3 regions of the Halomonas sp. HMF6819 genome follow, and region 1 is predicted to be linked to each of the others. Evidence: predicted binding sites of a transcription regulator. Region 1 holds the regulator's gene; each other region holds the start of a gene.
The links. The regulator LexA, encoded in region 1, represses DNA repair genes until DNA is damaged. The targets are predictions, from matches to a motif close to TACTGTNTANNTANACAGTA.

Region 1 (10,464 bases):
GCGCGCCGATCACCGATAAGGATGAGATCGCCTTTTTCCCGCCGGTCACCGGAGGCTGAATGCAGACGCCATCACGGGATCAAGCGCTAGCGCCAAGCCCAGAGTCACCGCCTGTTCATATTAGTGTACAGCACGAGGCCTTCGCCCTCGATGAGGGTTACGAGGCGCTCATCGAACATCGACAGGATGTGGGGGCGCTGGTGAGCTTCACCGGGCTCGTGCGCGACTTCAACGAAACGCCGGACGTCACGGGGCTGACCCTTGAGCACTATCCGGGCATGACCGAACAAGCGCTTACCGATATCGCGGTGGAGGCCGCTTCGCGCTGGGCGCTCCAGGGCTTGGTAATCGTGCACCGGGTCGGGCACCTGCGCCCGGGGGATCCGATCGTACGGGTGGTGGTCGCAAGTGCCCATCGGCGCGACGCCTTCAGCGCCTGCGACTTCATTATGGATATTCTCAAGACGCGCGCGCCTTTCTGGAAAAAGGAGCATTCGCGCCAGGGCGATTACTGGGTGAAGGAGCGCACAAGCGACGTTGACGACGCCGCGCGCTGGTAGAAGGTGGAAGATGGGCTACCCGGCTCAGGCGCCGGGCGGCTCGGTCGCCATGATCTGAAGGTGCACCTCCGGCAGGTGCTGGCAGTGGTTGCCCAGCCAGTGAACCAGCCCCGGCGTCAGCGCCTCTCTGAGCTCGGAGAGGGTGTCGACTTCGATCTCGTCGAGCCGCTCGTCGAGCCAGTCGCTAAAGCTCTCTTCGTCGATGGGGCTGGCGCCGCTGGCGTCGAGCATCAAACGGCCGATGCGCTGCCAGCCGGTGTCGGTGGCGCACACCGGCAGCGCCAGAAACAGCGTGCCGCGCCGCGCGCCGCTCGAGTGGCCATCTGCAAGGCCTGGGTGGGGCGTGACGCTGTTTTGATCCACCACCTGGGGCAGCTGCGGATGGCGCGCCTCGACGCGTAACCCTTCGTTGTCCAGGCACAGCATATCGCCGTTGACCGGTGCCAGCGGCGCCTTGATACCGAGCTCTTCCGCCAGCGCCTGGTGCGCCTGCTGGTGCACCGTTTCGCCGTGAACTGGCAAGAGTGCGGCGGGCCGGACCCAACGATAAAGCGTTTTGAGCTCCTCCTGGGCGGGGTGGCCGGTGGCGTGAAGCTCCGGGTGGTTGTTCTCGTCGAAAAGCTTCACGCCGAGCTGGGTGAAGCGCTTTTTGAGCGCCGCGATCGGGCGCTCGTTGCCGGGAATCGCCTTGGCGGAGAAAATCACGTTATCTCCGGCTTCCAGGTCCATGAACGGGTGGCGCCCCTGGGCCAGGCGCTGCAGCGCGGCGCGCGGCTCGCCCTGGCTACCGGTGGCGATCACCACGACTTCGTACGGCGGCAGATAGCCCAGATCCTGAGGCGGCACCAGCGGCGGGAAGTCGTCGAGATAGCCAAGGCCGCGGGCCACGCCCACCATGCGCTCCATCGAACGTCCCATCAGGCTCACCCGGCGCCCGCTTTGGGCCGCCGCCTGGCCGATCGCCCACACCCTGGCCAGGTTGCTGGCAAAGCAGGAGACCACCACACGCCCGCGGCACGCCTTGAGCGTTTGCGTCAGCGCGTTGGCCACCGCGCCTTCGCTGCCGGCACTTCCCGGAAGCGGCGCGTTGGTCGAATCACCCACCACCAGATCCAGCGGCGCCAGCGCCTGAAAGTGCGCCGGGTTGACGCTCGGGCCGATCAGCGGCGTCGGGTCGAGCTTCCAGTCGCCGGTGTGCAATACCCGGTAGCCGCCGGCGAGCATCATGATCGCGCAGCTCTCGGGAATCGAGTGGGTCATCAGCAGATAGCGTAGCGTGAACGGGCCTTCTTCTAGGGCATCGTTGGGCTCGATCACGCGAATCGTGGCGCTGGAAAGATTGTGTTCGGCAAACTTGTGGCGCAGTAATCCGGCGGCCAGGGGGGTGGCGTAGATTGGGCACTGCCATTTGGGCCAAAGCCAGGCGACCGCACCGATATGATCCTCGTGGCCGTGCGTGATATAGAGCGCTTTAGGGGTAATCTCGAGTTCGGCCAACGTAGCGGTGCTGGGTACCTGCAGCGGGGCGCTGGGAAGGTCTTGGCGAATCATCATGCCGCAATCAATGGCGATCCAGTGACCATCGAAACCATAAAGCGTCAGGTTCATTCCTATTTCACCGCAGCCGCCAAGCGGCAAGATGCGCAGGGGCGGGCGGCGGCGGGGTCGAAGTTGAACGCGAGATGGATCCATTGATTTTGAACAGCCTGAAAAGTAAGACTTTAACTATACGGTAAGGCGGGGGCGGCTAACAATCCTGACAGTGTTCCCGATCGTCGCTTGCGCTACACTAACGCCCCCAAGGCCTAAACGGCCCTTGACGACCCCGTCGGGTCGCGTCTTCAAAACGCGTATCAAGAGTGTATTCATGTCGCATTATTACCGTTTAGTAGTTTCCTGCCCCGATCAGGTGGGCATCGTGGCGCGCGTATCGAGCTTCATCGCTCAGCACGGCGGCTCCATCACCGAGGCGAGCCAGCACTCGGATCTGCAAACGGGCCGGTTTTTCATGCGCTACGAAATTCTCGCCGATTCCATCGGTATGAGCGCGGTTGAGCTCGAACAGGCGTTTGCGCCCATCGCCAACGCGTTTTCGATGCAGTGGGCACTGGTCGATACCCAAAAGCGACGCCGGGTGGTGATCATGGTATCGAAAGAGTCTCACTGCCTGGTCGATCTGCTTTACCGCTGGCAGGCCGGCGAGCTCGACTGCGACATCGTGGGAATCATCTCCAACCATCCGGACATGCGCGCGCTGAGCGAGTGGTACGGCATCGATTACCATCACATTGCGGTCGACCCCAGCGACAAGCAGCCGGCGTTCGATGCGGTGCAGCGCCAGGTCGAGACGCTGGAAGCGGACTGCATCGTACTGGCGCGCTACATGCAGATTCTGCCGCCGGCGCTATGTAGCCACTACGCTGGGCAGATCATCAACATCCACCACAGCTTTCTACCGTCGTTCGCGGGTGCCAAGCCTTACCATCAGGCGTTCGAGCGCGGCGTGAAGCTGATCGGCGCGACCTGCCACTACGTGACCGAAGAGCTCGACGCCGGCCCGATCATCGAGCAGGATATCCATCGCGTGAGTCACTGCCACACGCCGACGGATCTGGTGCGCTTTGGTCGCGACGTGGAGAAGTCCGTACTTGCCCGCGGGCTCAGGTGGCACCTGGAAGATCGCGTGCTGATCGATGGCAACAAGACGGTCGTCTTCAACTGATACCGAAAAAGAAACGACGAAGGGGTACGCAAAGTGCCCCTTTTTAATACGCGTTTTAGACGGAGGATTCTGGCTGCGTAGCGACGGCTAACACGGTGCTGTGCCGGGCAGCCCTGCGCGAGGGCGCTGTGAATACTTCCCTGTACGCTACTTACGCCATCCTTGGCGTAAGACCCTCGCTCCGGGCTGCCCGGCACGTTAGAGAGGGCAGTCTCTCGCCGTATAATTCAGCTTAACCCAGCGCCTGGCCGCTGCCGCCACGAATCACGCCGACGCCGACGCCTTCGATATCGAGCTGCTGAGTGCGAAGGTCGATTTCGATCGGCGCGAAATCGCTGTTCTCGGCGTGCAGCGTGACCTGGTGGCCGTCGCGGCGAAAGCGCTTGACGGTGACTTCGTCTTCCAAACGCGCTACGACGATCTGGCCGTCGCGCACCCGCTCGGTGCGGTGTACCGCTAGCAGATCGCCTTCGAGAATGCCGATATCCTTCATCGATAGCCCGCGAACCCGCAGCAGGTAATCCGCCTTGGGCGTGAAGTACTCCGCCGGCAGCGGGCAGTAGCGGTCGATATGCTCGGCGGCCAGAATCGGGCTGCCCGCGGCGACTTCACCGATGATCGGAAGGCCCATGGTCGAGGATTCGATGCTTTCGCTGGCATCAGCGGTGGATTCCGGCGCCTCGACGCCTTCCTGATTGGGCAGGCGGATGCCGCGCGAGGTGTGGCGAATGATGCGGATGGCGCCCTTGCGCTCCAGCGCGCGCAGGTGCTCTTCGGCGGCGTTGGGCGAGCGAAAACCCAGCGCCTTGGCGATTTCAGCGCGGGTGGGTGGGTAGCCGTACTCGTTCATGGTCTTCACGATAAAATCGAATACGTGCTGCTGACGTACGGTAAGAGGACGAGGCATGGCTGACTCCGGGGTAAAAGGTAACTATGAAAAATGACTAAAATATATGTGTTTAAGTATACAGTATGTTCCTCTGTCCAGTATATGACTCAAGCCACGGATTATAAAGCCGTTCGCCTTTAAAAGAGGGCATATCAGGGGTTTGGGCGATTGAGCCCGGGGTTTTAATGGCCTACTATTTCGCGATGTTTTAAACACTCGTTTTTCTGGAGGGCGCCATGGCGCAGTCTGATACCGTCACGCGTATTCTGGATACGGCGGAGGTGCTGTTCGCTGAGCGCGGCTTTGCGGAAACCTCTCTACGTAATATCACCAGCAAAGCGCGGGTGAACCTCGCCGCGGTGAACTACCACTTCGGCTCGAAAAAAGCGCTGATCCAAGCGGTATTCGCGCGCTATCTCGACCCCTTCAGCCAACGCTTTCACGAAGCGCTGGACGAGCTACACGCCCGCTACGGCGATGACGAGATTCCCCTCGAAGTGCTGCTCGAAACCATGGCTACAACGGTGTTGACCGTGCCGGCCGAGCGTAATAGCTTGAAAGTGTTCATGCGCTTGTTGGGGCTCGCTTACAGCCAGGCCCAGGGCCATCTTCGCCGCTATATCCAGGAGCAGTACGGCGACGTTTTCACTCGCTTTGTCGAGCTCGTTCGCCGCGCAACGCCAGGTTTGCCCGATGCTGAGCGCTTTTGGCGGCTGCACTTCATGCTCGGCACGGTGATCTTTACGCTCTCCGGGCTCGATGCGCTGCGCGACATCGCCGCCAAGGAGTACAACGAGCAGGTGTCGGTGCGCGATCTGGTGCGCCGGCTGCGCCCGGTGGTCGTTTCCGCCATGAACGCGCCGTTGCCCCCGGCGCTCGAGGAGGCCCATCATGATCACGCCCATTCTGGCTGAGCTGCCGCCCGCAGAGGCGCCATGGCTTGAAATCGACCTCACCGAGCAGTGCCTTCGCGCCTGGCAGGGCACGTGCGTGGTGCACGAGTGCGCGGTGTCGACTGGCGAAAACGGCGTGGGGCAAAACGAGGGCAGCGGCCAAACGCCAAGCGGCTGGCACTACGTGCGCGCCTCGATTGGAGCGGGGCTTGCCGAGAACGCGGTGTTTCGCGGGCGCCGCTTTACCGGTGAAGTCTTCACGCCCGCTTTGGGCGAACAACACCCGGAGCGCGACTGGATTTTGACGCGTATTCTTTGGCTCTGTGGGCTCGAGCGCGGAGTCAACCGTGGCGGATCAGTCGACTCTCAGCGCCGCTATATCTACCTCCACGGCACGCCGCCGGATGAGCCAATGGGCGTTGCGGCGTCCCACGGCTGCGTTCGCCTGAGAAATCGGGACCTGCTTTGGGTGTTTGACGTTGCCGTGCCGGGTACACCGGTTTGGCTCCATAGCTGAGACGCGAGCCGCCAGTTTTGTTTGAGCGCGGCGATCGACTAGAATGACCGCCCGTTTTGCTGGATAGATGCCGATGACGCAACCGCTTGGCCCGGTCATGCTCGACCTCGAAGGGCCCTTTATCACGCGCGCCGAAAAAGCGCTTCTGGCCGATACCGCCGTTGGCGGGGTGATCCTGTTTGCACGCAACGTCGAAAGCGCCGAGCAGGTCCGCGCGTTGTGCCAAGACATCCGCCGCATTCGACCCGACCTGCTGCTGGGTATCGACCAGGAGGGCGGGCGCGTCCAGCGCATCAAAACCGGCGTGACGCGCTTGCCCGCCATGGCGCGCATCGGCGAGCTTTACGCCGAAGACCCGGAGCAGGGTGGGCAGCTGGCAAGCGACACCGGCTGGCTGTTGGGCATGGAGATGGCGGCCTGCGGGCTCGACGTGAGCTTCGCGCCGGTGCTCGATGTCGAAAGCGGAGTGTCGAGCGTGATCGGCGATCGCAGCTTCAGCACTGATCCCGAACACGTCGCCGCGCTTGGCGCCCGCTTCATCCAGGGGCTACACGAGGCGGGTATGGCTGCCATCGGCAAGCACTTTCCAGGCCACGGCGGTATCGAAGCCGACACCCACCTGACGCTTGCCGAAGATGCCCGCCCGCTTGCCGACCTCAAGGCCCGCGATCTGGTGCCGTTTATCCGTCTGGCGTCCCAACTTGATGGCGTCATGCCTGCCCACGTGGTCTATTCGGCGTTCGATTCGCGCCCGGCCGGGTTCTCTCCCGCCTGGCTTGGGATGCTCAGAGAATCGCTCGGTTTCAAGGGCGCAATTTTTTCTGATGATCTCACCATGGCCGGGGCCCACGTAGCGGGCGGCCCCGTTGATCGCGCCCAGGCGGCGCTGGCGGCGGGCTGCGACATGCTGCTCGTATGTAATGATCGCGACGCTGCGCTCAAGGTGGTGGGCCACTGCCAGGCGCTCGAAAACAAGCGCATTGGTAAGCTGCGCTACGCGCGTGCAAGACCGGATCTTCAGGCGCTCTCTGCGCTCAAGCGCTGGCGCCGCACCAATGCAAGGCTTGGCGAGCTCGTCGATTAACGCACTTCGCTCCAGATTCAACTTTTCCATTTAACTCTTGAAGCGCGGATGGCTGATCGCGCTTCGTTTTTTTGATACCAACCGCCGGAGCCCCACGATGGCCAAACTCGATAAAGAAGCCCTCGAATCGCTGGATTCGATGCGCGAACTGATGGATAACGCCGACTGCCTGATCACCCAGGCGCAGGTCGAAGAAGCGCTGGACCGCATGGCAGAGGCCATCACTGCGGATCTGGGCGACAAGCTGCCGGTGTTTTACTGCGTGATGAACGGCGGACTGATCACCACCGGGCATCTGCTGACGCGCCTGGGCTTTCCGCTGGAAGTGGATTACCTGCACGCCACGCGCTATCGCAACGAGCTGCGCGGCGGCGAGCTTTTCTGGCGCGTCTCGCCGGAGGTGCCCATGGCCGGGCGCCACGTGGTGATCATCGACGACATTCTCGATGAAGGCGCCACGCTCGCCGCGATTTTGAAGTATTGCGAAGAGGCCCAGGCGGCCAGCGTCACGACCGCGGTGCTGGTCGACAAGCAGCACGACCGCAAGGCCGCGCCCGGCCTCAAGGCCGACTACTGCGGCCTCGAAGTGGCGGATCGCTACGTGTTCGGCTTCGGCATGGACTACAAGGGCTACTGGCGCAATGCCCCGGGAATCTTTGCGCCCAAGGGGCTGTAGGGCGTTTTCGATCGCGCTGTTTAACGCGGTGAGAAGCGCCGCGCCAGCCCCGTTTCGGCGATCATGCGCGTCGAGATCTCCTCGATCGAGAAGCGCGTGGTGTCGATGAACGGAATGCTCATCGCCCGGTAGAGCGAGGCCGCCTGTTCGACTTCCTGCACACACTGATCGATCGAGCTATAGCGGCTGTTGGGGCGGCGCTCGTTACGAATCGCCGAGAGCCGTCGCGGGTCGATGGTCAGCCCGAACAGCTTGTGGCGGTGCGCGGCGAGTACCTTGGGTAGCTTGAGGCTTCCGTCCTCGTCCAGGTCGTCTTCGGTCAGCGGGTAGTTAGCCGCACGGATGCCGAACTGCAGCGCCAAATAGAGCGACGTGGGGGTCTTGCCGCAGCGCGACACGCCCACAAGAATGACGTCCGCCTGATCATACTGGTGGGTGCGCGCGCCGTCGTCGTTATCGAGGGCAAAGTGCACCGAATGGATGCGATCCATGTAGACGTCGTCGCTGCCGATGGCGTGGGTGCGGCCCACGCTGTAGGAGGAGTGGGTCGCAAGCTCCTGTTCCAGCGGCTCGAGAAAGGTCGAAAAGACATCGACCTTGAAGCCTTCGGCGCGGCGGATCACATCGCGAATGTCCTGGTCGACGATGGTGTCGATGATGATCGGGCGCTGGCCGTCGCGGTTGGCGGTGGCATCGATGATGTCCGCCAGCGCCTGGGCCTTCTCGATCGTATCGATATAGGGCTTGGTCAGCATCGTGATTTCGACGCCGCTGAACTGCGCCAGAAGGCTTCGCCCCAGACTCTCGGCGGTGATGCCCGTCCCGTCGGAAATGAAAAACGCCGTGCGTTTCATGTCGTTCCCCTGCCTATGAAGTTAAACGCTATTCTTACCGCTTCACCGCGCCAGCACAACGTGTCGCAAACGCGAAGCCAAAGGCCGCTCGCAGGCGCTCGACTACAGAAAAGCCCTTTAACGCCGGTATGTTGTAAAAAACCTTCAGTGACTTGTTACTTAGACTAATGGCGAATACGAGGGGCGAGTGATAGGGTGACACGCTCGATGACAGTGACCGACATGGCGGGGTTGCCCCGTCACCTGGTTCAAGGCGCGGTGGACGTTAGCCGTTGACGAAAAAAGGGGTGTTGCGTGCAAGAGTACATTGTGTGGTTCGAGCAGTTGGGCATGAACGACGTCGAGCGCGTAGGCGGCAAGAACGCCTCGCTCGGCGAGATGATCTCCAACCTGGCGGAAGCCGGTGTCACCGTCCCCGGCGGCTTTGCCACCACCGCTCACGCCTATCGCGAATTTCTCGCCCATGAAGGCTTGAACGACCGTATCAACGCGCTGCTGGCGCGTCTGGACGTCGACGACGTCAAGGCGCTTGCCGAGGCGGGTAGCACCATCCGCCAGTGGATCATCGATACACCGTTGCCGCCGAGCTTCGAGGCCGCGCTGCGCGATGCCTACTCGGCACTTCAGGAGCGTCACCCGAATCTCAAGGCCGCGGTGCGAAGCTCTGCCACCGCGGAAGACCTGCCGGACGCCTCTTTCGCTGGCCAGCAGGAGACCTTCCTCAACATCGAAGGGTTTGAGAACGTCAAACGCGCCGTGCACGAAGTGTTCGCCTCATTATTCAACGACCGCGCGATCTCCTACCGCGTACACCGCGGCTACGCCCACGAAAACGTCGCGCTTTCCGCCGGCGTGCAGAAAATGGTGCGCTCGGAAACCGGCGCCTCCGGCGTCATGTTCACCCTCGATACCGAGTCTGGCTACCGCGACGCGGTGTTCGTCACCGCCTCTTGGGGGCTGGGTGAAACCGTGGTGCAGGGCGCGGTCAACCCGGACGAATTCTACGTTCACAAGCCGACGCTCGCGGCCGGCCGCCCGGCGGTACTGCGTCGCACGCTCGGCTCCAAGCTGATCAAGATGGTGTACGGCGAAAGCGCCAGCGCCGGCAAGTCCGTGGCCACCGTCGACGTGCCGCTTGCCGATCGCGGGCGCTTTTGTATCAACGACGAGCAGGTCATGGATCTTGCCCGCCAGGCGATGATCATCGAGAAGCACTACCAGCGGCCGATGGATATCGAGTGGGCGCTGGACGGCGACGACGGCAAGCTCTACATCGTGCAGGCGCGTCCGGAAACCGTGGTTTCCCAGCAGGAAGGCGGCAAGCTCGAGCGCTTCCACCTCAAGGAGAAAGGCCGCAAGTTGATTACTGGGCGCGCTATCGGCCAGCGGATCGGCAGCGGTACGGTCAAGATCGTGATGACGCCGGACGAAATGGACAAGATCCAGGACGGCGACATCCTGGTGACCGATATGACCGACCCGGACTGGGAGCCGATCATGAAGCGCGCCTCGGCGATCGTCACCAATCGCGGCGGGCGCACCTGCCACGCGGCGATCATCGCCCGCGAGCTCGGCATTCCAGCGGTCGTCGGCTGTGGCGATGCCACGACGGCGCTGCGCGAGGGCGTGGATGTCACGGTATCGTGCTCTGAAGGCGATACCGGCAACGTCTACGAAGGGCTGCTGGATTACGAGTGCAAGGTGTCGAGCGTCGACGCCATGCCGGAAATTCCGTTCAAGATCATGATGAACGTCGGTAACCCGGACCGCGCTTTTGGCTTTGCCGGGCTACCGAGCGCCGGTGTGGGCCTTGCGCGTCTCGAGTTCATCATCAATCGCATGATCGGTGTTCACCCCAAGGCACTCTTGGAGTACGACCGTCAGACGCCGGATCTCAAACAGGTGATCGATGCGCGCACCGCCGGCTACGATGACCCGGTCAGCTTCTACGTCGATAAGCTCGTTGAAGGCATTTCGACGCTGGCGGCGGCGTTCTACCCGCAGCGCGTGATCGTGCGCCTGTCGGACTTCAAGTCCAACGAGTACGAGAACCTGATCGGCGGAAAGCTCTATGAGCCTGGCGAAGAGAACCCGATGCTTGGCTTCCGCGGCGCCTCGCGCTACGTGTCCGAGTCGTTTCGGCCCTGCTTCGAGCTCGAGTGCAAAGCGCTCAAGCGGGTGCGCGACGAAATGGGGTTTTCCAACGTCGAAATCATGGTGCCCTTCGTGCGCACACCCGGCGAGGCGAAACAGGTCGTCGATCTGCTCG
Region 2 (10,464 bases), on a different contig from region 1:
AGCTAAACCCGGGCAAGATCGCCACGCCTTTAAGCGATGAGGACGCGCCCTCAGCGCTGATCGCCATCGACCGCGACCCGGATCTGTTGACCATCGACGGCGTCACTCTTCGCGGCGAGCTCGACCGCACCATCGATGAGCGCGCCTGGCAGGCGTATGACGCCGCGGTCTACTGCAACGGCAACGGCGCCTGCTACAACTATGACGTCGACGACCCGATGTGCCCCTCCTGGAAAGCGACGCGCGATCGTATTCACTCGCCCAAGGGCCGGGCGAGCCTGATGCGCGAGTGGCTGCGTCTGCAGTCCAACGCCGGTATCGACGTGGTCGAGGAGTCGCGCAGGAAAAAGGCTGAAACGGGCCTGGGCTTTGTCAAAAGCCTGCCCAAACGGCTCAAAAACACGCTCAGCCGCGAGCAGCACCACGACTTTTCCCATCAGGTGTACGACGCCATGGCCGGGTGCTTGTCGTGCAAGTCCTGCGCCGGCCAGTGCCCGGTGAAGGTGAACGTACCGCAGTTTCGTTCGCAGTTTTTGGAGGTCTATCACGGGCGCTACCTGCGCCCGGTGCGCGACTACGTGATCGGTGCCACCGAATGGACGCTGCCCTGGCTTGCCAAAGTGGCGCCGCTCTACAACGCCGCGATCCAAACGCGCTGGGTGGAGCGCCTGATGCGCCGCGTTATCGGCATGAGCGACTCGCCGACGCTTTCGCGCGCCAGCGTGACAAAGCAGCTGCGTGCCTGGGGCGTGGCCGAGGCCACCCCGACCTCGCTTGCGCTGTTGACCGAGCGCCAGCGGGCGAAAAGCGTGATTCTGGTGCAGGACGCCTTCACTACCCACATGGAGGCGGATCTGGTGCTGGACGTGGTGGAGCTTCTGCACCGACTGGACATGCGGGTGTTCGTGCTGCCGTTTGCGGCCAACGGCAAGCCGCTGCAGGTACAAGGCTTTCTCGGCGCCTTCGAGCGCACCGCCGAAAAGCAGGCCAAACGCCTGCGCGCTCTGGCCGAATTCTCGATTCCCTTCGTCGGCATCGACCCGGCAATGACGCTGACCTACCGTCAGGAGTACGTGAAGGTACTCGGCCGTGAGGCCGTGCCCGACGTGCTGATGCTGCAGGAGTGGCTGGTGACCCAAACCCACGCGCTGGCCTCGCTCAAAGGGCGGCTTATGGATCCGGGCTACCGTCTGCTATCCCACTGCACCGAAAAGACCAACGCGCCGGGCAGCCCGAAAGCCTGGCAGCAGGTGTTCGCCGCCTTTGGCCTCGAGCTCGAGCTGATGGCCACTGGCTGCTGCGGCATGTCTGGCACCTATGGCCACGAAACCCGCAACGTCGCTACCTCGAAGGTCATCTACGCCCAGTCCTGGCAGCCCCAGGTCGAGGCCGCGGAAAACGCCGACAGGCTGCTGGCCACCGGCTATTCGTGTCGCAGCCAGGCCAAGCGCTACTCTGAACGTACGCTCGCGCATCCGCTGCAGGCGCTGCTGCATTGCATGAAAAGCGCGGCCCCCGCGTAAGCCTCACGCAACGAAAAGCCCCAGGCGACGGCGCCCGGGGCTTTGTACCCATACGCTGGCTAATGCCAGGCAGGTGAAGAGGCGCTAGAAGAACAGCGCTTCGAGCGCCTGGCCCGGGTCGTCCTGGCGCATGAACGCCTCGCCCACCAGAAAACCGTTCACCCGGTGCTCGCGCATGCGGATCACATCCTCGCGGGTCAAAATACCGGACTCGGTGATCACCGTGACGCTTGGCGGAATACGCGGCAAAAGCCCAATCGTGGTAGCCAAATCGGTATCGAAGGTGTGCAGGTCGCGGTTGTTGATCCCGACCAGCTTCAAATCCAGCGCCAGCGCCCGCTCGAGTTCCTGGCCGTCATGCACCTCGACCAGCACGTCCATACCCAGATCGGTCGCCTTGCGGTGCAGGGCCGCCAAGGTGTCGTCATCCAGAGCGGCGGCGATCAGCAGAATGCAGTCGGCGCCGATCGCCCGGGCCTCGGTGACCTGGTAGCCGTGGGTGATGAAGTCCTTGCGAATCACCGGAAGCTGGCAGGCGTTTCTCGCGGCGATCAGGTCGTCCTCGTGGCCCTGAAAGAAGTCCGCATCGGTGAGCACCGACAGACACGCCGCTCCGCCGGCCTCGTAGCTTTCGGCGATGGCCGCCGGGTCGAACGCCTCGCGGATCACCCCGCGCGAGGGCGAGGCCTTTTTCACCTCGGCGATGATCGCCGGATCCCCCGCGGCGATGCGACGATTCAGCGCGTCGATGAAGCCGCGTGGCGCGCTCTGGTTTTGGGCAAGCGCGAGCAGATCGTCTTCGGAAACCGCCTGACGGCGGGTGGCGACTTCTTCATCCTTGCGCGCGAGAATGCGTGTCAGGATAGTGGGCGTTGAGGAACTGGACATGAAGTTTACTCTTTGAACACGCTGGTGAAGTGCGAAAGCTCCTTGAGCTTTTCGAGCGGCAGTTTGGAGGCCTGGGCATCCTGGGCGACGGCCACCCCCTCTTTCAGAGAGTCCGCAATACCCGCGCAGTAGAGCGCCGCGCCGGCGTTGAGCGTGACGATATCTGCCTCCGGACCGTCGCCGACCAGCGCGGCCTTGACCAGGCGAAGGCTATCCTCGGCGGTGGCCGCCTTGAGCGTGGCAAGGCTTTGGCGCTCGATACCAAGCTCTTCCGGCGTGATGGTGTACTCGATGATCTCGCCATCCTTGAGCTCTGCCACCTGAGTGGACGCGGCCAGCGAAATTTCATCCAGCCCATCTTCGGAGTGCACGACCATGGCGTGGCGGCTGCCGAGCTTTCTGAGCGCCTCGGCCATCAACGGCACCAGGTGCGGGGCGTAAACGCCGAGCACCTGGTTCGGGGCGCTGGCCGGGTTGGTCAGCGGCCCCAGAATGTTGAACAGCGTGCGCACGCCCATTTCGCGGCGCGGGCCGATGGCGTAGCGCATTGCCGGGTGGTGGTTGGGGGCGAACATGAAGCCGACCCCGACCTGCTCGATACAGCGCGCTACCTGCTCCGGCGAAAGGTCCAGATAGATACCGGCGATATCGAAAAGATCCGCGCTGCCCGACGAGGACGACACGCTGCGATTGCCGTGCTTGGCCACGTGTGCCCCGGCGGCGGCGGCGACGAAGCTCGACGCGGTGGAGACGTTGAACAAGTTCGCGCCGTCGCCACCGGTGCCGACGATGTCCACCACGTTGTCAGTGAAAAGCCGCACCGGGCGCATCAGATCGCGCATCACCTGGGCGGCGGCGCTGACCTCGACGGCGCTCTCCCCTTTCATGGAGAGCCCGACCAGTAAACCGCCGATCTGGGCGTCGGAGGCTTCGCCGGTCATGATCTGATGCATCAGCGTGCGCATGACGTCGAAAGATAGATCTTCACGGCGCATCACCGCGTTGATGGCGTCTCGCATTTGCATGGAAAGACTAGGCCTCTTAACGTGAAAAAGTGAGCGGTTGGCGGCGCCACATTAGCCGCGCTTAGTCAGCCGCGCTCGGTCAGCCGCCCTGTAAAAAGTTGGCCAGCAGCGCGTGGCCGTGGCAGGTCAGAATCGACTCAGGATGAAACTGCACCCCTTCGATATCAAGCGTTCGGTGGCGCATCCCCATGATCAGCCCCGGCGTTTCATCATTAGGCGTCGTCCAGGCGGTGACCTCGAAGCACTGGGGCAGGCTTTCGCGTTCGACGACCAGCGAATGGTAGCGGGTCACCTCGAGCGGCGTTTCCAGGCCGCGAAACACGCCCAAGCCCGTGTGCTCGATACGCGAGGTCTTGCCGTGCATCACCTTCGGGGCGCGCACGACCCGCGCCCCAAACGCTTGGCCGATCGCCTGGTGGCCCAAACACACACCTAGAATGGGCAGCGTGCCGGCGAAATGTTCGATGGCCGCCAGCGACACGCCTGCTTCGTTGGGCGTACAGGGCCCGGGGGAGATCACCAGGTGCGTCGGCGCCAGCGCCTGGATCTCTTCAAGCGTTATCGCATCGTGGCGATAGGTCAACACCTCGGCGCCCAGCTCGCACAGATACTGAACGATGTTGAACGTGAAGCTATCGTAGTTATCGATCATCAATACTCTAGCGTCGCTAAACGACTGATAAACCTTAGCATTGACTTTCGATACCATCACCATTACCCAGCCTGTTACCCAGAATAGCGCGTACTTGAAATTTTTCTCTGGCTGGATTGTATCGCCTGAGCGGCCAAGCTTCTACGGCACAATTTAAGATGAGCCCACTTGAATCATAGCCGGCATTCCACTGATCATCTGTGAGGAAGCGACCGAGCGACTGATAATAAGCTAGGCAATACATTGAGGTTTCATTGGCTAAATTGTGCTTGTGACGGACTTAGGTATGCCTCTTGTAAGGCTAGGTTTTCAATTTCGGTTGAAAAGTTTTCTATCCATTTCAGTGAAAATTCAACTGCTTCAACGGCATACTCCACTGTTGGGATATGTAACTCCCCATGCGCGATTGCGCATCGGTTTTCATAGAGGTCATCCATAAAGGGTCCCTCTATCGACCAGTCAGGCAGATAGCTAACGCCGACTGATTCACATATATTCTTGAAAACTTCCCAGCCCAGATTTGATTCGGTATCGATAGCTGCATTGGCGTCAATACGGATTGACTGATCGGCATTTTCAGTCATCATTTCAACCACAGCTATATGAGGAGCAACTCGTCGCTTCGCCCCCTGTGCAATAGACAAAGTCTGTCGACACGCTAGCGCTCGGAAATTTGGAGATAAGGCACTAAGTGGGCGCGACTTATAGGCAACTAGATGTACGTATGCACGAGCAGCTTCTTTAACAAATCCCTCCCAGTGGGCGTAAGCCAGCAAAATAGCAGTTCGCATAGCATGGGGCACTACCTTACCAGATCGAGATGAAAGATTATGGCGAAGGGAAATCAACTCCCGCTTCCGGCGCTGCTTACGCTCGGCCAAAAAGTCAAGTAACTCATCAGCTGACCGAATTTTCACCGTCGGATCCACTCTTGTCCAAATCGTACTGTTTCAGGAATACGAGTCGACGCGCGAACTCCCGATCCAACAAATGTATTAGCGCTTAGTTCGTTCCAAAGGTGTTTGTGTTTCTCGCGGAAAGCAGCAGCATCAGGAATATTCCCACCGTTCTCGAGATGGACTCCTAAGCTAACCGCAACTACCTCAAAGAGCGAAACGAGCATAGGCCCCACATAGCCCTCTTTTCGATCGTCATATCGTCTAAATGCGTTGGACCCAAGTGTACTGCTCAAGAATTCAAATATTCTTAAAAATATGCTTTCAATATTCTCTTTCGGGAGTGTTAGATCGTTTGCTTGGGCTACTAACTCATGATTAAGATAAGAACCTAGCTCATCAATCCGATGAAGATCATCAAACGTTTTGCGTGTAAAGATAAGATACCTCGAAACAAGCTCCATATCGAAGGCTTCATCGATAGCGCGATCTGTCAGAGATAATGTTTCACGAAACCTTTCAAATTCGCTAAGCGCTTTGACCCAGTGGAAATAATCGATATTTGCCATCACCAATAGGCAGTTACGAACCTCTTGGCCCGTTGCAGTCGCCCCACCAGTGTTGAGCCTTTGAAAAACCTCGTACTTAACCTCACTATCACTCGTACTACGCACAATATTAACGTCAAGCCGCGCACGTTTGAGGCGAATTTGCGCTACATCTGGAAGGCTCGATTCTCCATTCTCACTATTCCAAACGCATTCCTCTAAGTCGGGAAGATAATGGGTTCGAGTAAGCTGTAGAGGATTAATCAACTGATTTTGATCATCTTTAAGCTCACCCATTAACTCCAAAACCGTCGAAAGGCGCTGTAATCCATCTATGACGTCCCATTTTCCATCTGATCGCTCAGAAACAAAAACAGGAGGAACTGGAATACCAAGTATTAAAGACTCGATTAGGCGTGATTTTTGCTCTCTTGTCCATCTGAAGAACCTCTGGAACTCGGGATGCAGCTCAAGCTCACCGTCTTTATACATTGAAACAATCTCACTGACCGACATCGAATAAGACTGCGTCTGCACATTACGGGAATGATCTTCAATTTGCTGGCTTAGACTCACTGACGCCCCCTGCTTAGTGATTTTCACAAAATTAATAGTGGATATAACAAAGAATACATGAATCCATATGCACTATAAACTTGGTTAAGATTAACCTGTTATATGAATTACCTCTACTACGCAGACCTTGATCGCTCACACTGTGCGACCAAACCGGCCTAGACGAGCTTCCTCCTGCATGTCTATACTCCGCTCGAAAGAACTGTATAAATAAACAGCCACCGAGGGAGGGGGCTACTATGTCCAATACCTATCAGCAGCTGGTTGAGCGCGTAAAGCGCAAAATCGGCAGCCCCAAGGCGCAGTCTGAGCACTGCACAGAACTCCAGCGCCAACCAGACGATAGTGCCGAGGATTGGGCGCGCATGCTTAAGGAATTGGGCACGGTCGAGAACGTGACCATGATCCCTCTTGATGATGCCGGCGAGTACGTGCGCATCCGCTGGAATCCAGAGGAGTCGATGGCATGAGCCTGCATCTGACCAACCTAGGCCGCGTCGACCAATTCGCGCCAGCGCTTTCCATTCCCCTTGTTGCTGGCTTCGTTCGTACCGGCTTTCCCTCACCCGCCGATGACTATCTCGAAGGTGAGCTCGATCTGGTCGATCACCTGATCCAGCACCCTAGCGCGACCTATTTTCTGCGCGCCAAGGGTACGTCGATGGAAGGCGTAGGAATCTACGATGGCGACCTCTTGATCGTCGATCGCTCGGTCGAACCCAAGCCCGGTCATATCGTCATCATGAGTGTCGACGGCGAGCTCACATGCAAAAAATTGAGCACGATCGGTAACCGTCCCTATCTGATTGCCGCGAACCCTGAGTTTCGGCCTATCCCGCTATACGGCAAAGAGTGCCAAGTGTGGGGTGTCGTCACACACAATATCCACTCCTTGGCGCCAGGCTTCGCCGTATGATCGCCCTGGTCGACTGCAACAACTTCTACGTGAGCTGTGAGCGCGTGTTCCAGCCGCGGCTCGAGGGACAGCCGGTGGGTGTGCTCTCGAATAACGATGGCTGTGTCGTGGCGCGCTCTCAGGAGATCAAGGACCTCGGTGTCGCGATGGGTGCCCCCGCGCACCAGATCGAACCCCACGTCCGCAAGCAGTGCACGCTGCTGAGCTCCAACTACGCCCTCTACGGCGACATGAGTCGCCGCGTGACCGACGTCCTAGGACAGCACACCCCCCACGTCGAGGTCTACAGCATCGACGAATCGTTTCTCTCGTTCGAGGGGTTCGCGCTCGGCACCCTGACCGATCGCTGCCAGAACATGCGGGCCCAGGTAAAGCGTGATACCGGCATCCCGGTGAGCGTCGGGCTCAGCACCTCAAAGACGCTAGCCAAGATCGCCAATCATCGCGCCAAGAAAGAGACCGGGTTCGCTGGGGTGGCGATCATGCATCCGGATAGCGACGACACCCGTACGTTCCTCGAGCAGTTGCCAGTGAGCGAGGTATGGGGCGTGGCCCACCGTAGCGCCGCGCGGCTGCACACGTTGGGCATTGAGACGGCCTGGCAGCTGCGTGAGGCCTCGCCCAAGCACTTGCGCAAGCACTTCTCAGTCGTGATGGAGCGCATCGTGTACGAGCTCCGTGGCGTTGACTGCATCACGCTAGACGATATGACCGAGCCAAAGAAGCAGATCATGGTGAGCCGCTCGTTTGGGCGCCTTACACAGAACAAAACCGACGTGCACGAAGCTGTGCGCGTGCACGCCGCGCGCGCCGGCGAGAAGCTGCGCAAGCAGCAAGGGCTCGCCCAAGCGATCATGGTTTTCGTGCGCACGAATCGGTTTCGTAACGACCTGCCCAGCTACAGCAAAAGTGTGGTCGTCCCCCTGCCCGGCGCGACGTGCGATAGCCGGGCTCTGATCCACGCGGCCAGCGCCGGACTCGAGCAGATTTTCAAGCAAGGCATCTGGTATCAGAAATGCGGCGTGATGCTCATGGACCTATGCGATCACGAGAACGAGCAGTTGGGACTATTGGGCGAGACAGAAAGCGATGAGGCGCGGGAGAGGAATGAGCGGCTCATGGCCACTTTGGACAAGCTCAACCGGGAGCACGGAAAGAACACCGTGCGGCTGGGAATGCAGCGGAAGAAGAACAACTGGGAACTACGCTGTGAGCACAGGACGCCGCGGTATACGACGCGATGGGAGGAACTGAAAGAGGTTACCCTGTAGGCCATACCGTCCGTGGCATGGCTTGCATCCCTGCCGAGCTTTCCCGGGTGACGCATCCGTCCTGCTCGAAGCGGCGTTCCTGGCGTCACACCCACAACCTAGAAGCCGCGGCTTAGCCCGTCTGTGAGTGAACGATTAAAAGTCCGTAATCCTGCGCTTACGCGGGATTCAGCAGTGTATCGTCCCCGTTCCCTGACGGCTTGTTGATGCGTGTGCTGATCGGCCAGTGAGTAATCAGGCTGGGCTTGATATGCATGATCGCGTCATGAAGCGCTTTGGGATCGGTAAACGCCGGGTCGAGCCACATATTAAGGCTTCCATCATCTACCGCCAACGGCATTCTATCGTGTACATCGCTCGCTGGCCCCCGGCCCGGCTCGGTCACGATCGCGCAGCCCAGTTTGCCGTCGGCGCGCTCGGTGTAGATTGCGGCTAGCCATATCAGCTCGCGGTCCTCGCGGCAAATGAAATGCGGCCGCTTCGGATCCTCGCTCTTATCCCATTCGTACCAGCCGTCGGCCGGCACAACGCAGCGCGCGTGCGCGTAGGCCTGTTTGAAATAACCTGACGTTCCGACCTTCTCGATAGTCGCGTTGATGGGTTCCGGCGCCTTGGCGTTCGCCCAGTGGGGTTTGTAACCCCACCACATTGGCTCGAGCACCGGAGAGTCGTCCACGTTCCTGACGACGGCGACATTCGTGCCGGGCGGTATGTTGTAACGAGGCACAAGATCATCACCCGCGACTTGAGCACCGGTTTTCGCGGCCACGACCGCGGGCGGGGTAAAGAAAGCGAATCGTCCACACATCTGCAAAGCGTAGCGGACAATTACGTGAAGGCACAAAAAAGGCGCTCCCGGGGGAGCGCCTTTTGCGTTATTTGTGCCTTCCTGGCTTGTGATCGCCCTTCCTGAGCGAGACCTCCATTTCTTTCAGCGGCGATCCTGCCACCGACACCCACAGCCTAGGGGTCATAACCCTATGTTGCAAACTTGGTGTGCCGAACGCTCAAGGCGGCCAGCGAACTGGGTCAGGTGGCGCACCGCCGTTTTAGCCCGGTAACTCAGTCGGCACCGGCTCCAGCTCCAGCGCGGCCCGCTGGCCCGCCGGCCTATCGAATCGATCGCCAATGATCACCGCGATCGTGTCGGGGCTTGCCGGACCACCGTTGATCACCAGTCGCGCCTGGGCGCGCCGAGCGGCTTCGAGATCCACGTTCGGCGCGTGGGCCGGGGCCACCAGCTCGCCGGCGGCCAGCTTTTCAAACACGGGCTTCACGACCGTGGACACCGTGCTGTAAAGATGCCCGTCTCTTTGCTGATCGAGAATAGTGAATGTTCGATCATCGGCCGCGAACTCGCCGGCACACAGCGCCAGCTGGTTGGCGTCGTACAAGTGCCCATCGGGGGCTGCGATCGTGACGCTTCGCGTGTACTCGGTACCCATCAATGTAACCTCGCCAGATAGTCCAGAATCACCTGTTCCTCGGCGGCGGGTATCTGGTGCTCCAGGAAGATACCGCCAAAGAATTTCATGTGCGTCGCCGAGCCACCGCCGGGGTACGCGAAAAGGGTCGACGCGCTGCTCATGCCGCTTGTGCTCGCCTCGTCGCTGTTCGTGTACTCGATGTCGGAGTCGTTACGCCGTATGCTGATCGTCCCGCCGTTGAGGTTCACACGCTGGGCCTTTGACGCGTTGATGCTTAACCGCTCAGGCGTATCCACATACTTGAAATTTTTCCGCCACTCGCCGCCGCCCCCAAAGTGGAAATACCCCGAGCCGAAACCGCTCAGAAAAATCGAGGTGCCCGATAGGCTAGGGGCCTCGGCAGCGAGGAACATGGCCCCATTGTTGAGATTCATGGGTTCAAAATTGAAAAACCCGCCGTTAGAGCTATCGAGCCAATACAGCCCGCGCGCTTCTTCCGCCCGGTAGATGACCCGCTTTGCGCTTAAATCCTGCCACCTGTGGAGCTTATGCGGGCCGAGATCCAGCATCAGGCCTACGGGGTCGCCGTCGTAAAGAACGGGGTCCGTACCGGCAGCATCCTTGAAAAGCACCTGCTGGCCCAGCACCCGGGCGCGCGGTATACAAATCGCCCCTCGCCGGCCCTCGCTCAAATGCCGGGCGCTGATCTGCTCGATGATCAGGTGCGGGTCGAGCGCACGCA
Region 3 (10,464 bases), on a different contig from region 1:
GCGCCCATCTCGGCGATGGTCTGGGCAAGCTCTACCCAGCTATCCAGGGTGTGCACCGGGCTCACGGTGTAAGAGATGGTGCCCTGGGCGTGGCCGCCGACCTGGCGCACGGCCTTGATTGCGCGCTCCAGGTTGCGCGGGTCGTTCATGGCGTCGAACACGCGGAAAACGTCGACGCCGTTGGTTTTGGCGCGCTCGACGAATTTATCGACGACGTCATCGGCGTAGTGGCGGTAGCCCAGCAGGTTCTGGCCGCGCAGCAGCATGGCCTGGGGCGTGTTGGGCATCGCTTCCTTGAGCGCGCGAATACGCTCCCAAGGGTCTTCGCCAAGATAGCGAATGCAAGCGTCGAACGTTGCCCCGCCCCAGGTCTCCAGCGACCAGAAGCCGATTCGGTCGAGCTTTTCGGCAATCGGCAGCATGTCGTCCAGGCGCAGGCGCGTTGCGAACAGCGATTGGTGGGCGTCGCGCAACACGACATCGGTAATACCCAGCGGGCGCAGTTTCTCGTTGTTGCCGTTATCGTTGATGCTTTTGTCGTTGGTAATTTTGTCGTTGGTGCCTAGCTCGTTCATGGATCGTTCCCAAACATTGTTTTGTTAGTAAACTTAACAAAAAAACCCGCTTTGTTTTTGCAAAGTTCGCTAGGGGGTGGTGTCGCTATCGGGTACGTGAACTGCGGTAACGATGCACCGCAGCAGAGATGACCGCCACGACCTCGTCGTCCTGGCCCACCCGGGTCACGCCAACGCCGGCCTTGGCGCGCTTTGGCGTCGGTTCGGCGGCGGGCTGAATGCGGGTTATTAGCGCCGACATCAGCACCACACTGATCACTAGTATGGTAAGAAAAACAAATACAAAGCCCATCCCCAATCCCATCAGGGCCAGCCCTTCATGAAGCAGCTCTCCTTCTTGCACGATTTTCTCCCGAGTGATCCCATCGATTGGCGCGCCGGGCTCTTTCAAAGGCGCTTGGCGCAGTGAGGACAATCCTCTAACCTGCCACATTCAGGATAGATTGCAATGACGCGATAGTGGAAGCCATGGTTGTTAATTTACTACAAAATGGGGAAATCGGCCTGGCGCCGATGGAGGGTGTCATCGACGCCCTCACCCGCGATTTGCTCACGCGAGAGCGCGGCTTCGACTGGACGGTGACCGAATTCGTGCGCGTGGTGGACGCGCGCCTGCCGCCCCGGGTGTTTTACAAGCATTGCCCGGAGCTCGAGCGCCTACCAGTCGCCACGCCCAGCGGCGTGCCGGTGCATCTACAGCTTCTGGGCTCCGACCCGGTGGCGCTGGCCGCCAACGCGCGCCAGGCGCTCGAACTGGGTGCGATTAGCGTGGATCTCAACTTCGGCTGCCCGGCCAAGCTCGTCAACCGCCACGACGGCGGCGCCTCGCTCCTGCGCCGCCCTGAGCGGGTGTTGCGCGCGGTGAGCGCGGTGCACGAGGCCTTGGAGGGACGCATCCCGGTTACGGCGAAGATTCGCTTGGGTTTCTCTGACCGGCGCCTGGCGGTGGCCTGCGGTCAGGCCGCCGAGGCCGGCGGCGCGGCGCGACTGGTCGTGCATGGGCGTACTCGCGACGAAGGCTATCGGCCGCCGGCGCACTGGGAGTGGATCGCCCGCATCCGCGAGAAGCTTTCGATTCCGGTGGTCGCCAACGGCGATATCTGGACGCTGGAGGATTACTGGAAGGCGCGCACGCTCTCGGGCTGCCAGGACGTGATGCTTGGGCGCAGCGCACTGGCAGACCCCTGGCTTGCCCCGCGCATCCGCCACTGGCTGGATACCGGCGAGCGCCTGGCCGAGACCAGCTGGGCAATGCGCGCGGGCGTCATCGCCGAGTATGCAGGGCGCCAGCGCGAAACGCTGCCCGAGCGCGTGGTCGTATCGCTGGTCAAACAGTGGCTGGCACAGATGCGACAGGCAAGCAGTGAGGCCAACCAGCATTTTCAGCGCTTGAAGCGCATCACCGAGCTCGACGTTTTGCTCGCCGAGCTCGCCCCCAGCCCGAAAGCGTGCGCCCTCGCCTGATCCAAAGACCAAAAAAAACGCCTGGCCACATGACGTGGCAGGCGTTTTAAACGACCGCAGAGAGCGCGAGCAGCTCTCGTGCACAGGCTCCATCCTCCTGAACCAGCCTGCGTGGCGCGCCGAGCACTTTTGCATGGTGCTTATTGCACCGTACTGATTGCATAGCACTGATTGCATAGTGCCGACGCAGAAAACCCGCCTCCGGGGAGGCGGGTTTTCCTGGAATTTGGCGCGCCCGGGAGGATTCGAACCTCCGACCCTCTGATTCGTAGTCAGATACTCTATCCAGCTGAGCTACGGGCGCTTTACAAAATGTCATACGACTTGCTTGATACTGCTTACTTCTTTTGACCCAAATCGCCAGATGGACTCCTGCGATTCAATCAAACAACTTGCGGATGGCGCGCCCGGGAGGATTCGAACCTCCGACCCTCTGATTCGTAGTCAGATACTCTATCCAGCTGAGCTACGGGCGCATATCCGATTAAAACTCGCTCACTTCCAAAATACTTTGAAACGTACAACGATTTTCAACAAGTTCGGCAGTTGGCGGAGAGAGAGGGATTCGAACCCTCGATAGGGCTATAAACCCTATACTCCCTTAGCAGGGGAGCGCCTTCAGCCACTCGGCCACCTCTCCTCAACGGCACGGCGCGAATATTACCGATTATGCGTGGGGTTGTCCAGACTTAAGCAGAAATTTTTTCGCACCGGCTTCATGTTAGCGCTTAGACGCCCTCTAGTGGACGTGGGATAAGCCGCCATTTATTCAGGTTCGCTTTCAGTGTCACGCTCGCGCTGAATGCGCTGGTAGATCTCTTCGCGATGTACAGCGACATCCTTGGGAGCATTCACACCAATTCTGACCTGATTACCTTTGACTCCCAACACTGTGACGGTGATCTCATCACCGATCATCAGCGTTTCGCCTACACGGCGCGTTAGGATGAGCATGGCTGATCTCCTTCTCAGACGTTTGTACAACGAACCGTGTCCGCCAGAGGCGTCACCGCCGCTATTATGCGACAAAGCGACACCAGTCACCAATGACTGTTGCCTCTGGCTCCATGACACGTTAAGCATTCGCTGTAAGTGAGCTCACCACCGTTGGCAGCAAGTTACCTATTAGCGTAGAAGGTTTAGAGCACAAATGTTATTCAGATTCTATATTTGTGCTGTCCAAACCGAACGCCTTATGTAGCGCGTTCACCGCAAGTTCCATGTGTTTTTCATCGATCACCACGGAAATCTTGATTTCCGAGGTGGAGACCATGCGGATATTGACGTTCTCATCGGCCAGTACGCGAAACATCTTCGAGGCCACGCCGGCGTGGGAGCGCATGCCCACACCAACAAGCGAGACCTTGGCGATATTGTCGTCACCGCGCAGCTCGCCGCCACCCAGATCCGGAATCACGGTTTCTTCAAGAAGCTTTTTGGTCGCCTTGTAGTCGCCCTTGGCCACGGTGAAGGTGAAGTCGGTGTAGTCGCCGGCGGGGGCAACGTTTTGCACGATCATGTCGACTTCGATGTTGGCGTCGGCGATCGGGCCGAGAATGCGCGAGGCGACACCCGGCACGTCCGGCGTGTGCAGAAGGGTCAGTTTGGCTTCGTTCTTGGTAAAGGCGATACCGGAGATCAGCGGTTCTTCCATGGAATCCTCGTCTTGGTCAGAATCAGCAACAATTAGGGTACCGGGGCCATCCTCGAAACTGGACAGCACCCGCAGCGGAACGTTGTACTTGCCGGCGAACTCTACCGCGCGAATCTGCAGTACCTTGGAGCCCAGGCTCGCAAGCTCCAGCATCTCCTCGACGGTGATGCTCTCAAGGCGCTGCGCCTTCGAGCAGACGCGCGGGTCGGTGGTGTAGACGCCGTCGACATCGGTGTAGATCTGGCACTCATCGGCGCCGAGCGCCGCGGCCAGGGCAACGCCGGTGGTGTCCGAGCCGCCGCGACCGAGGGTCGTGATGTTGCCCTCTTCGTCCACGCCCTGAAAGCCTGCCACGACCACGACCTTGCCTTCATCGAGGTCAGTCTTAAGGTCGTCGGTTTCGATGCGCTGGATGCGCGCCTTGGTGTAGGCGCTGTCGGTATGGATACCGACCTGAGCGCCGGTGTGCGAGGTCGCCGAGACGCCGAGCTGCTGCAGCGCCATGGCCAGCAGTGAAATGGTCACCTGCTCGCCGGTGGAGAGCAGCATATCCATTTCGCGCGGCGCCGGGTCTTCGTTGAGCGCGTGGGCCATATCGGTGAGCCGGTTGGTCTCACCGCTCATGGCGGAGACCACCACCACGACCTGATGGCCCTGATCGCGAAAGCCTTTTACCTTTTCCGCCACGGCCTTGATCCGGTCGACGGAGCCGACCGACGTACCGCCGAACTTTTGTACGTATAGTGCCATATGCCATTTTCCCTATGCGTTCGGAGTAAAAGAGTAATAGTAGACTAGCGGGAAATTAGCGTTGGAAACATGCGCTAGCCTGACTACCGCTATAAAAAGGGCCGATGGCAGCACCACCGGCCCTTTAAGTTAGAGCGCGCTTGCAAGCCAGGCCGGCACGCTATCGAGCGCCCCGGGTAGCGCCTCGGGCTGACTGCCGCCGGCCTGGGCCATATCCGCGCGCCCCCCCCCCTTGCCACCGACCTGTGCGGCGACGTGGTTGACCAACTCGCCGGCTTTAACGCGGCCGGTCAGATCATCGGTCACCCCAGCAATCAGGCTCACCTTGCCCGCCGCCTGGTCCGCCACGGCCAACAGGATCACGCCGGAGCCGATCTTCTGTTTGAGCTGGTCGAGCATGCCGCGAAGGTCCTTGCCCGATACGCCCTCAAGCCGTGTCGCCAGAAGTTTTACGCCGCTCACCTCCTGCACTTGCCCCAGCAGGTCGCTGCCGGCGGAACTTGCAAGCTTCGTCTTGAGCTGCTCGAGCTCTTTTTCGAGGCTGCGGTTGCGCTCGAACAGCGACTCCACGCGGGACTCGACCTGCTCGGGCTTGGCCTTGAGCCGCGCACCCAAACGTTCGAGCGTGGCTTCCTGCTGCTGGAAGTAGGCAAGCGCGTTCTCGCCGGTGATCGCCTCGATACGGCGAACGCCGGCGGCGGTGCCCGCCTCGGTGACGATGTGGAAGCAGCCGATATCGCCGCTTCGCGCCACGTGGGTGCCGCCGCAAAGCTCGATGGAGAAGTCGTTAGCCCCGATGGTCAGCACGCGCACGCTGTCGGCGTATTTCGCCTCGAACAGCGCCGCCGCGCCTTTGGCTTTGGCCTCGGCCAGGCTCATCTGCTCGGTCCGGGTCGGGGCATTGGCCAGCACCTGCTCGTTGACCAGCTGCTCGACCTCGGCAAGCTGCTCCGCGCTCAGCGCCTCGAAGTGGCTGAAGTCGAAGCGCAAACGCTCGGCGTTGACCAGCGAGCCCTTCTGCTGAACGTGGTCACCCAGCACGATACGAAGCGCCTCGTGGAGCAGGTGAGTGGCGGAGTGATTGCGCACCGTGGCGGCGCGAAGGCCGGTGTCGACCTCGCCGCGCACCCCAGCGCCGACATTCAGCGTGCCTTCCACCATCACGCCCTGGTGCAGGTGGTGGCCGCTCTGCTTCTGGGTATCGGTGACCTGAAAACGCCCGCCGTCGACGTGCAGGTAGCCGGTGTCGCCCACCTGGCCACCGGACTCGCCGTAGAACGGCGTGCGATCCAGCACGACGATGCCCTTCTGCCCGGCCTCGAGCGTGGCAAGCGCATTGCCTTCGGTATCGAGTAGCGCGGTCACCTTTGCGTCATCCGCCAGAAGCTCGTAGCCGGTGAAGTCAGTGGCGCCCTCGAGTTCGATGTTGGCGCTGTAGTCGGCGCCGAACTGGCTGGCCGCGCGGGCGCGCTCGCGCTGGGCTTCGAGCTCGCGCTGAAATCCCTCTTCATCGAGTTTGACGCCGCGCTCGCGGCAGACGTCCGCAGTCAGATCGAACGGGAAGCCGTAGGTGTCGTAGAGCTTGAACACGGTAGCGCCGGGCAGCGTGTCGCCGTCGAGATTCTCCAACGCCTCGGTCAAAAGCCCCATGCCGTGATCCAGCGTGCGGGCGAACTGCTCCTCTTCTTTCAACAGCACTCGGGCGATCTGCGCGCTCGATTCACGAAGCTCCGGATAGGCGTCGCCCATCTCCGCATCCAGCGCCTCGACCAGCTCATGGAAGAACGTGCCCGTCGCGCCGAGCTTGTGGCCGTGGCGCACCGCGCGGCGAATGATCCGGCGCAGCACGTAGCCGCGGCCTTCGTTGGAGGGCAGCACGCCGTCGGCGATCAAAAACGCGCAGGAGCGGATATGGTCGGCAATGACGCGAAGCGACGGCGCCTCCAGGTCGTTGGAGCCGGTGGCCTTGGCCGCCGCCGCCAGCAGATTCTGGAACAGGTCGATCTCGTAGTTGGAGTGCACGCCCTGCATCACCGCGGCGACGCGCTCGAGCCCCATGCCGGTATCGATCGAAGGCTTGGGCAGCGGGTTCAGCGTGCCCTCAGAGTCGCGGTCGAACTGCATGAAGACCAGATTCCAGATCTCGATGTAGCGGTCGCCGTCCTCTTCCGGGCTTCCGGGCGGCCCGCCCCAAACGTCAGCGCCGTGGTCGAAGAAGATCTCCGAGCTCGGGCCGCACGGGCCGGTGTCGCCCATCTGCCAGAAGTTGTCCTCGTCCAGGCGCGAGAAGCGCTGCGGGTCGATACCGATTTCATCCTTCCAGATGCGCTCGGCCTCGTCGTCGCTGATATGCACGGTGACCCAGAGCTTCTCCTTCGGCAGCCCCAGGGTTTCGGTCAAAAACGTCCAGGCAAAGCGAATGGCGTCACGCTTGAAGTAGTCGCCGAAGCTGAAGTTGCCCAGCATCTCGAAAAACGTGTGGTGGCGCGCAGTATAGCCGACGTTGTCCAGATCGTTGTGCTTGCCGCCGGCGCGTACGCAGCGCTGGGCCGAGGTGGCGCGCACGTAGGGGCGCGGGTCGCGGCCCAAAAAGACGTCCTTGAACGGCACCATGCCGGCGTTGGTGAACAAAAGCGTTGGGTCGTTGCCGGGTACCAGCGAGCTGGTGGGAACCACGGTGTGTCCGTGCTCTTCGAAATAGGAGAGGAAGGCCTGCCTGATCGCTGCGCTTTTCATAGGGGTTCCGTGACAATGAAGCATGATGCCCCGGGGCGCTATCGCCGCCACCCGCTGGGGTCGCAAAACATCCATTATAACGAAGTTGCCACGCGACTAAAGCCACGAAGCCCTGGCAGCCCGCAAGAGGCGCAAGGAGTGAAGGGATTACAGGGGTGGTTTAGTCGGAAAGCGTGGAGAGCGCGTAGCGGATCTGGTCGAAGTCGAAGCCGCGCTGGGCCAGAAAGCGCTCGCGTTTGGCGCGCTCTTTAGGGGGCACGAAACGCTCGCCCGCCGGCGCGCCGGAGGTGTGAAAGCGCCGCTGTAGCGTTTCAGCGGCAAGCTCAAACCAGTCGATGCGCTCCTGCTCGACCACCGCGTTCAGCGCTTGGGTTTGGGCCTCGCCGTTGATACCACGGCGACCAAGCTCCATTTTGATGCGAATGGGCCCCTGGCCGCGCAGCACGCGCGAGCGCACGAAACTTTCACTGAAGCGGTCGTCGTTTTGAAGGCCCTGCTCCTCGAGGGCGTCGAGGCATTCGAGGATATCGGCTTGCTCGAACTCTTTTTGAGCAAGCTTCTGATGGAGCTCGTCGCGTGAGTACTCGCGCCGAGCCAGTAAGTCGATTGCGACCCCGCGTGGGGTCGCGTTACCGGCGCCGAACATGGCTATCTCCGCAGTGGGCGGGCGATTAGATCAGGCTATCTTCGCCGTCCGCGTCATCCGCAGCGGCGACCTCTTCCTCTTTTTTAGGCTCGGCCTTGGCCAGCAGCTGATCGCGGATCTGGCTTTCGATCTCTTCCATGATTTCCGGATGCTCTTCCAGATACTGGGAAGCGTTGGCCTTGCCCTGACCGATCTTGCTGCCCTTGTAGCTGTACCAGGCACCGGCCTTGTCGACCAGGTTGCACTGCACGCCCAGATCGATCACTTCGCCGGCGTGGTAGATGCCCTTGCCGTAGAGAATCTGGAACTCGGCCTGGCGGAAAGGCGGTGCGACCTTGTTCTTCACGACCTTCACGCGGGTTTCGTTACCGGTGACCTCATCGCCGGTTTTCACCGAGCCGGTGCGGCGAATATCCAGACGCACGCTGGAGTAGAACTTCAGCGCGTTACCGCCGGTGGTGGTTTCGGGGCTGCCGAACATGACGCCGATCTTCATGCGGATCTGGTTGATGAAGACGACCAGGCAGTTGGCGTTTTTAATGTTGCCGGTGATCTTGCGCAGCGCCTGGGACATCAAGCGCGCCTGCAGGCCGACGTGGGCGTCGCCCATTTCGCCTTCGATCTCGGCGCGCGGCGTCAGTGCGGCTACGGAGTCGATGATGATGACGTCGACCCCTCCCGAGCGCACCAGCATGTCGGTGATCTCAAGCGCCTGTTCGCCGGTGTCCGGCTGGGAGACCAGCAGATCATCCAGGTTGATGCCGAGCTTTTCCGCGTAGCTCGGGTCGAGCGCATGCTCGGCGTCCACGAACGCGCACACCTTGCCCTGCTTCTGCGCCTGGGCGATGACCGACAGCGTCAGCGTGGTCTTGCCCGAGGACTCCGGGCCGAAGATTTCAACGACCCGCCCGTAGGGCAGACCGCCAATGCCGAGCGCGATATCCAGCCCCAGCGAGCCGGTCGATACCGACGGCATGACCACACGCGGCGCATCGCCCAAGCGCATGACGGTGCCCTTGCCGAACTGACGGTCGATCTGGCTGAGCGCGGCGTTCAGTGCTTTGGTACGGTTTTCATCTTGAGCCATGTAAAGCGTCCTCGTAACAACCTGTATAATTAGCCAGTATTATGCCAAATATTGGCCGCAAAACCTATCCCTGTCGTGCTATTTATTTCCGTGATGGCCCGGCCGTGAGAGCGCTCTTAAAGCGCTGATGAGACGGTTTTTTACTCGACGGTATTAGCGCGAAAGGCGCAGGATCAAAGCGATCATCGCCTCGCGCACCGCCTGCTCGCGTACCGCTTGCCGATCGCCGGGAAACACGAAGCGCTGGGCGCGCTGTTCGCGCTCATTGCCGACGCTGAGCCACACCAGCCCCACGGGCTTGTCCGCGCTGCCGCCGCCGGGCCCGGCCACTCCGCTGACCGCCACGCCCAGATCGGCGCCGCTTTCGCGACACGCTCCGCGTACCATCTCGTCGACTACCGCTTCGCTCACCGCCCCCTTGGCGTCGAGAGTTTCAGTCGAAACGCCCAAAAGCCGGGTCTTGGCCGCGTTGGAGTAGGTAACGAACCCGGTTTCGAAGTAGGCGGAGCTTCCGGCTGCCGAGGTGATCATGGAGGCAATACCACCCCCGGTGCAGGACTCCGCCGTGGTCAGCGTTACGTTTTGCGCCACGCAGAGCTTGCCCAGGCGCCTGGCAAGCAGCGCCACATCGAGATTTTTCAAGCCGGATACGTCAGCCACTCTGCAGACTCCTTCATGTCAGCGCTGTGTTCAGCGTAGAATACTGCGTTTGTGTTGCCTATAGAACCAGCACACGGAACTCGAACACCGCCCACGGCCACGCCTTGCCGTGGGCCACGCCAAGCCAGGACGTCCATGTCACAAAGCCCCGCGCATACGCCCATGATGGCGCAGTATCTGAAGATCAAACGCGACCACCCGGAAGTGCTGCTTTTTTACCGGATGGGGGATTTTTACGAGCTGTTCTTCGACGATGCCCGCCGCGCCGCGGCGCTTTTGGATATCACCCTGACCGCCCGCGGCCAAAGCGGCGGCAAGCCGATTCCCATGGCCGGCGTCCCCTACCACAGCGCCGAAGGCTATCTCGCCCGGCTGGTTGCTGCCGGTGAATCCGTGGCGATCTGCGAGCAGGTCGGCGACCCGGCGACCAGCAAGGGCCCGGTGGAGCGCCAGGTAGTGCGCATCGTCACCCCGGGCACGCTGCACGACGAGGCGCTGCTCGACGCCCGGCGCGATAACGTGCTGGTGGCACTGTCACCCGGCCGCGAGCGTTTTGGGCTGGCCTGGCTCGAGCTCTCCAGCGGGCGCTTCAACGTGCTCGAGGTCGAAAGCGAAGCGGAGATGCTTGCCGAGCTGACCCGCTTGGCGCCGGCGGAGCTGCTGGTGCCTGAAAACCTGACGCTGCCCGAGGCCTGGTCGCAAAAGCGCAGCCTGCGCCGCCAGGGCGAGTGGCTGTTCGATTTGGAGAGCGCCACGCGAAGCCTGTGCGATCAGTTCCAGGTGCAGGATCTGCGCGGTTTTGGCTGCGCGCACCTCTCTACTGCGCTGGTCGCTGCCGGCGTGCTGATCGACTACGCCCGCGACACTCAGCGCTCGCGCCTGCCCCACGTCA

Region 2: ACGLWX_RS09745 (DUF1654 domain-containing protein) is a predicted target of LexA. The motif match lies at 6,309-6,328, and genes of this name have one in related genera.
Region 3: recA (recombinase RecA) is a predicted target of LexA. The motif match lies at 8,932-8,951, and genes of this name have one in related genera.

Annotation. Positions count from the first base shown of each region.
Region 1 covers NZ_JBIQVY010000005.1:33,075-43,538, reverse strand. The annotation lists gene moaC (cyclic pyranopterin monophosphate synthase MoaC) at 1-59, shown strand, start outside; gene moaE (molybdopterin synthase catalytic subunit MoaE) at 60-560, shown strand; gene ACGLWX_RS14420 (ribonuclease J) at 585-2,168, opposite strand; gene purU (formyltetrahydrofolate deformylase) at 2,428-3,282, shown strand; gene lexA (transcriptional repressor LexA) at 3,515-4,189, opposite strand; gene ACGLWX_RS14405 (TetR/AcrR family transcriptional regulator) at 4,408-5,085, shown strand; gene ACGLWX_RS14400 (L,D-transpeptidase family protein) at 5,063-5,581, shown strand; gene nagZ (beta-N-acetylhexosaminidase) at 5,655-6,665, shown strand; gene ACGLWX_RS14390 (hypoxanthine-guanine phosphoribosyltransferase) at 6,763-7,341, shown strand; gene ACGLWX_RS14385 (pyruvate, water dikinase regulatory protein) at 7,362-8,195, opposite strand; gene ppsA (phosphoenolpyruvate synthase) at 8,490-10,464, shown strand, end outside.
Region 2 covers NZ_JBIQVY010000002.1:791,673-802,136, reverse strand. The annotation lists gene ACGLWX_RS09775 (FAD-binding and (Fe-S)-binding domain-containing protein) at 1-1,523, shown strand, start outside; gene trpC (indole-3-glycerol phosphate synthase TrpC) at 1,608-2,411, opposite strand; gene trpD (anthranilate phosphoribosyltransferase) at 2,417-3,436, opposite strand; gene ACGLWX_RS09760 (anthranilate synthase component II) at 3,516-4,088, opposite strand; gene ACGLWX_RS09755 (MAE_28990/MAE_18760 family HEPN-like nuclease) at 4,340-5,005, opposite strand; gene ACGLWX_RS09750 (DUF262 domain-containing protein) at 5,002-6,108, opposite strand; gene ACGLWX_RS09745 (DUF1654 domain-containing protein) at 6,348-6,578, shown strand; gene ACGLWX_RS09740 (LexA family protein) at 6,575-7,024, shown strand; gene ACGLWX_RS09735 (Y-family DNA polymerase) at 7,021-8,295, shown strand; gene ACGLWX_RS09730 (SOS response-associated peptidase) at 8,453-9,139, opposite strand; gene ACGLWX_RS09725 (hypothetical protein) at 9,345-9,740, opposite strand; gene ACGLWX_RS09720 (hypothetical protein) at 9,740-10,464, opposite strand, start outside.
Region 3 covers NZ_JBIQVY010000001.1:1,195,875-1,206,338, forward strand. The annotation lists gene oadA (sodium-extruding oxaloacetate decarboxylase subunit alpha) at 1-575, opposite strand, end outside; gene ACGLWX_RS05420 (OadG family protein) at 661-990, opposite strand; gene ACGLWX_RS05425 (tRNA dihydrouridine synthase) at 1,044-2,039, shown strand; tRNA gene ACGLWX_RS05430 (tRNA-Arg) at 2,267-2,343, opposite strand; tRNA gene ACGLWX_RS05435 (tRNA-Arg) at 2,439-2,515, opposite strand; tRNA gene ACGLWX_RS05440 (tRNA-Ser) at 2,587-2,679, opposite strand; gene csrA (carbon storage regulator CsrA) at 2,805-2,993, opposite strand; gene ACGLWX_RS05450 (aspartate kinase) at 3,193-4,443, opposite strand; gene alaS (alanine--tRNA ligase) at 4,573-7,179, opposite strand; gene ACGLWX_RS05460 (regulatory protein RecX) at 7,340-7,825, opposite strand; gene recA (recombinase RecA) at 7,851-8,912, opposite strand; gene ACGLWX_RS05470 (CinA family protein) at 9,066-9,572, opposite strand; gene mutS (DNA mismatch repair protein MutS) at 9,708-10,464, shown strand, end outside.